2 linked regions of the Anaerobacillus sp. CMMVII genome follow. The protein of the gene in region 1 interacts with the protein of each later gene in a pairwise test. Links are inferred from orthologs where the notes say so. Each region holds a gene or a part of one and is shown in the gene's direction. Other genes may lie near its edges.

Region 1 (2,994 bases):
TGGAAAAGGTTTTTCAGTCGTAGCTGATGAAATTCGAAAACTTGCTGAACAATCGACGAACTCTACGAAAATAATTGATGAAGTCGTTCGCGAGCTACAAGGAAATGCAAAAGCAGCAGTAGAAGTGATGGCTCACGTCTCTACAATTCTAATTGATCAAGAAGTAAGTGTGAAAGAAAGTAAGAAAAAATATGAAACGATCGCTATCGCTATGAAAGAATCTGAAGCTGCGGTTGAAAGACTAAATGTTTCAGGCGAAGAAATGGAAAAAATGAAGGATGCGATTATCGATACCCTTCAATCCCTTTCCGCTATCGCGGAAGAAAATTCTGCCTCAACGGAAGAGGTTTCTGCAACCATGGAACAGCAAACAGCAGCAGTTGAGGACATTTCACGAGCTAGTGAAGATTTATCAAATCTTGCCCAGGAACTACAAGCGGTAGTAACGAAGTTTAAGGTGTAAAAAAAGTGCCAGTTAGCTCATATTGAGACTGACTGGCATTTTCTTTATGAAAAATCCCGGAGCCGTTCCACCGTCGGCACATCTGCAGGAGCCCATTCTAACTGCATTAGATCAGCACTCTTAACCCAAGCTAGTTTTTCATGCTCTAAAGGTTTAGGTTCACCCTCGATGATCTCGGCTTCGTAGGTAGCTAAATTGACTAGGATCGCTGGGTATTGGTGACTGACTTCTTCTATAAGCTTCCCTACACAAATCGTGCATCCCAACTCTTCTTGAATTTCACGAACAAGTGCATCAGCAGGATCTTCACCTTCTCTAATCTTTCCTCCAGGGAACTCCCAAAGGTTTGGCATCGACATTACCGGTGAACGCAACGCGCATAAAATTTTGCCATCTTTGTTTTTAATCACGGCGCCAACAACATTTACAGTTTTCACTTAATCTAACCTCCAGATAACCTTTTTGTTGTCCTTCATTTTACTACTCAGTATAATAGAATAAGGTTGTTTTCTCAAAAAACGTTACTTTATAAATAAGTAGTTTAGTTTTTGAACATCAAGGTGTCAGGGTGTCTTTTCTTACCTATAACCTTATGAAATTTATGCAATTTGACCAACAATTCTGCGACGAGTAATCACAGGAACAATGTTTACGAAAAGAACCTAATATAAAAAAGGATTCAAGCCAATGAACTTATTGAACAATGACTGGGACGAAATATTACATAAGGAATTTCAAAAATCCTATTTTCAACAATTGCAACAAGTGTTAAAAGAGGAGACGGCAACGATTTTTCCGCCTGAGCAGGACCGCTTTAATGCGCTTCGTTATACGGGGTACCGGGCGACAAAGGTCGTCATCCTAGGTCAGGATCCATACCATGGCGAGGGACAAGCGCATGGGTTGAGCTTCTCTGTAAAGCTAGGTGTGAAAATTCCTCCAAGCTTAAAAAATATATACAAGGAATTAGCAGCTGATCTAGGTTGCCCAATTCCGGACCATGGCTGCCTAGAATCCTGGGCGAAGCAAGGGGTGCTTTTACTCAACACAGTGCTGAGCGTGCGCGAAGGCTTACCGAACTCACATAAAGGTCTTGGGTGGGAAACATTTACTGACCAAGTGATTAGCTGCTTGAATGAACGAGAAGAGCCTCTCGTTTTTATCCTCTGGGGCAAGCACGCGGCAAAGAAACGGGAGCTGGTCAACAAACCGCATCATTTAATTATCGAATCGCCTCATCCGAGCCCGTTTTCGGCTAATCGCGGTTTCTTTGGCAGTCACCCGTTTTCTCGTGCAAACCAATTTTTACAAGCGCAAGAAATACCAGTTATTGACTGGTGCATTCCGACACGTTAACATAAAGGTCAAAAGGGGGAGAAAACATGACAGTTATCGGATTTATTGGAATTGGTGTGATGGGGAAAAGCATGGCGTCGCATTTACTTAAGGCTGGTTACGAAGTGATTGTGTACAACCGTACCAAGGAAAAAGCAGTAGATGTCATTGAAGCAGGTGCTAAGTGGATGGATACTGTGAAAGAGGTTGCCCAAACGGCTGATGTGATTATTACGATTGTTGGTTATCCTCATGACGTTGAAGAGGTTTATCTGGGTGAGGAGGGCTTACTAAAACATGCAAAGCCTGGTACATACTTTATTGATATGACGACATCTAGTCCTTCTTTAGCGGCAAAAATTTATGATGAGGCGAAAAAACGTGAGATGCACGCCTTAGATGCGCCGGTTTCTGGCGGTGATATTGGAGCGAAGGAAGCACGTTTAGCGATCATGGTTGGTGGCGACGAAGCTGATTTTGAAGCAGTCTTACCGATTTTTGAAAAGATGGGTAAAAATATCATTCTTCAAGGTGGACCAGGTGCTGGTCAGCATACAAAAATGTGTAATCAGATGGCGATCGCCACAACGATGCTTGGTGTTTGTGAAGCGATTACTTATGCTGAAAAAGCGGGGTTATCGCCTGAGCGAGTGTTAAAAACGATTGAAACAGGTGCGGCTGGTAGCTTTTCACTTAGTGTGTTAGGTCCGAAAATGATTGCTGGTGACTTTGAACCTGGATTTTACGTGAAGCACTTTATTAAGGATATGACGATCGCTCTGAATTCTGCCCAGGAGCTTGGATTATTAACACCGGGATTGAAGCTTGCCAAGGAAATGTATGAAAAGCTTGCTGAAGCTGGTGAGGAAAACAGTGGGACCCAGGCACTGTATAAATTATATCAAAGTTAAGTGAATTTTTATGAAATCCAGTAACTAAAGATCGAGTTCTCACAAGCCTTAGATATAGGGCTTGTTTTTTTTATTTAAGAGTTCGTCACTAGTTTGTAAAAAAACAAGAGAAACATGAGAATTTTGTCGTTTTGTGCAACATTAGATTTCCTTTTTATACTATAATAGATCTAATGTATCATGGTAAGGAGTGTCCTTATGTTTAAAACATTAAAAGCGAAACTATTAACTTTCTTTTTATTAATAACACTTTTTCCGCTTTTGTTCTTAGGTTATATCTCCTAT
Region 2 (2,919 bases), on another replicon or contig:
TTCATCTCAAATAAAGAAGATAAAATCATTGGAGTTGAACGAGGGTACGGAGAAGGAAATAATAAACCTGAAGATTATTTAGATGGATTTGTTCGTTTCGTAAAAGAAAATATGAACGAAATACCAGCTCTTCACCTTGTTTGCACACGACCAAAAGACTTAACAAGGCAGGATTTACGAGAGTTAATTACCATCCTAGAAACAAAAGGATTTAAGCAATCTCATTTGCAAACTGCTTGGAAGCATGCGAAAAATGAAGAAATTGCTGCTGATATTATTAGTTTCATTCGACAAGCAGCTCTTGGAGAAGCGCTTGTGGACCATGAAACTAGAATTAAGCAGGCAATGCAAAAAGTATACTCATTACACGACTGGACACCGCGGCAGAAAAAGTGGTTGGAACGAATAGAAAAGCAGTTGCTCCAAGTACCTGTATTAGCACCATCACCACAGGATGCTTTTTCAGAAGAACCATTTAAAAGTCATGGTGGCTATAATCTATTGAAGCGAGAATTTGGAGATTTAATTGATGAAGTTGTTTCAACTATAAATGATAGCTTGTACGTTAGTTGATACCTTTAAAGAGAGTTCAAACCTGAGCTCTCTTTTCTTTGAAAAATTTAACTATTACTTGAAACGCTGTCTTCAAGTATTTTTAAGATATAATGTTAGAAGATTAATTACTTTGAATATGGAGGCACTAAATGAATAACCAAGAAATTGTTCAAAAACTATGGAACTTATGTAATGTACTTCGTGATGATGGAATTACTTATCAAGAATATGTAACAGAATTAACATACTTACTTTTCTTAAAAATGATGAAAGAACAAGATACTGAGAAGGAAGTAATCCCAGAAGGCTATAGATGGGATAATTTATTAGAAAAAGAAGGTCTAGAGCTTAAGACATACTATCAAAGATTATTATTAGATTTCGGTAGTAGTGACAACGAGCGCCTACGACAAATTTATAGTGACGCTTCAACAAGTATTACGGAACCTAAGAATTTAGAAAAAATTATTAAATCTATTGATGCACTTGATTGGTATAATGCTAAAGAAGAAGGTTTAGGGAACTTATATGAAGGATTGTTAGAGAAAAATGCGAGTGAAATGAAATCAGGAGCAGGACAATACTTTACTCCTCGAGTGTTAATTGATGTAATGGTAGAACTCGTTGACCCGAAGCCAGGTGAGCGTTGTAATGACCCAGCAGCAGGAACTTTGGGATTTATGATTGCTGCTGACCAATATTTAAAAGAAAAAACAGATAAATATTTTGACTTAGACCCACAAGTTGCTGAGTTTCAAAAGAAAGAAGCGTTTACTGGAATGGAGCTTGTTAAAGGTACTCACAGGCTGGCTTTAATGAATGCCTTACTTCATGATATTGAAGGAAGACTAGAACATGGTGACTCCTTATCAAGTAACGGAAAATGGTTAAAAGGCTTTGACGTTATTTTAACAAATCCCCCATTTGGAACAAAAAAAGGTGGAGAACGAGTTACTCGTGATGATTTAACGTTTGATACATCAAATAAACAGTTAAACTTTTTGCAACTAATCTATAATGCTCTAAAAGATAATGGACAAGCTCGTGCTGCTGTTGTTTTACCGGATAACGTATTATTTGAAAGTGGCGTTGGAGCCCAAATTCGTCGTGACTTAATGGATAAATGTAATTTGCACACAATTCTGCGATTACCAACAGGTATTTTTTATGCACAGGGTGTAAAAACAAATGTATTATTCTTCACTAGAGAAAAAACAGATAAAAATAACACTAAAGATGTTTGGGTGTATGATTTACGAACTAACATGTCAACTTTCGGTAAGCGTAATACGCTAACTAAAGCTCATTTTGAAGGATTTATTAAAGCTTATCAAGCAGTAGACCGCACAAAGGTTGAAGATGAGCGTTGGAACATGTTTACCAGAGAAGAAATAGCTAGAAAAGCAGATAGTTTAGACATAGGTTTGATTGCTGATGAATCCTTATCTGCTTACGACAATCTACCAGACCCAATTGAATCCGCTGAAGAAGCAATTGCTAAACTACAAAAGGCTATGAGCTTACTAAACGAAGTTGTAGAAGAGCTGAAAGCACTGGATGGTAGTGAGGTGGTCAAGTAATGAGTAATAAAAGTAAGAATACTATTAAGGAGACGTTGTCAGAAGCGGTAGTTACACAAAGGGAGCAACCCTATGAAATACCGGAGAATTGGAATTGGGTAAAGTTTGGTAATGTAGCAAAATTATATAATGGATATGCATTTAAAAGTACTGATTATCAAGAAACAGGAATTCCAGTAATTCGGATTTCGGATATTACTGGGGTAAATACGACTTCTAAAAAAGCGGTAAAAGTCCCGAATGAATTATATAATGAGCGGTTTTTAATAAAAAAGGGCGACCTATTAATTGCTATGTCAGGTGCTACTACCGGGAAAACAGGCGTTTATAACTCAAACGAAATAGCACTTCAAAATCAACGTGTGGGAAATATTAAAGAATTAAACACACAATTGCTTTACTCCCTATACAAAAATTATTTTGTATTTAACAATTCTAACGAAATTCTTAGGAAAGCATATGGAGGGGCTCAGCCCAATATAAGTGCTGCTCTAATTGAACAATTGGACTTTCCACTTCCTCCCCTTGAAGAACAAAAACGTATCGCTGAAAAAATTGACCGTCTTTTAAGTAAAATTGAAGAAGCGAAACAATTGATTGAAGAAGCAAAGGAAACGTTTGAACTAAGACGAGCTGCCATTTTACATAAGGCTTTTCGAGGTGAGCTAACTAAAAAGTGGAGAGAATTTAATGGTGAAAATGGGGATTCTCTTGAATATATTCAGGAGTTAAAAGCAAATAACAGTTTTAAAGGAAATGGAGTGATAACAGAGCCATATTGTTT

What was found.
Region 2: the proteins of H1D32_RS21930 (region 1) and H1D32_RS09200 interact in binary tests that used the Escherichia coli proteins (3 or more experiments, as listed by UniProt). The link is inferred for Anaerobacillus sp. CMMVII from one-to-one orthologs.

What each region holds. Positions count from the first base shown.
Region 1 is NZ_JACEHK010000017.1:90,941-93,934, forward strand. Bases 23-2,984 are described here. They hold H1D32_RS21930 (uracil-DNA glycosylase), read left to right. Parts: upstream 23-1,150; coding sequence 1,151-1,819; downstream 1,820-2,984. Other genes in these bases: H1D32_RS21920 (methyl-accepting chemotaxis protein), read left to right, coding at 23-463; H1D32_RS21925 ((deoxy)nucleoside triphosphate pyrophosphohydrolase), read right to left, coding at 508-900; H1D32_RS21935 (NAD(P)-dependent oxidoreductase), read left to right, coding at 1,846-2,709; H1D32_RS21940 (sensor histidine kinase), read left to right, coding at 2,908-2,984. Also shown: more of H1D32_RS21920, read left to right, coding at 1-22; more of H1D32_RS21940, read left to right, coding at 2,985-2,994. UniProt on the Escherichia coli protein: Excises uracil residues from the DNA which can arise as a result of misincorporation of dUMP residues by DNA polymerase or due to deamination of cytosine.
Region 2 is NZ_JACEHK010000006.1:3,422-6,340, forward strand. What follows is about bases 33-2,919. They hold H1D32_RS09200 (class I SAM-dependent DNA methyltransferase), read left to right. Parts: upstream 33-704; coding sequence 705-2,135; downstream 2,136-2,919. Other genes in these bases: hsdR (type I restriction-modification system endonuclease), read left to right, coding at 33-573; H1D32_RS09205 (restriction endonuclease subunit S), read left to right, coding at 2,135-2,919. Also shown: more of hsdR, read left to right, coding at 1-32. UniProt on the Escherichia coli protein: The subtype gamma methyltransferase (M) subunit of a type I restriction enzyme. The M and S subunits together form a methyltransferase (MTase) that methylates A-2 on the top and A-3 on the bottom strand of the sequence 5'-AACN(6)GTGC-3'.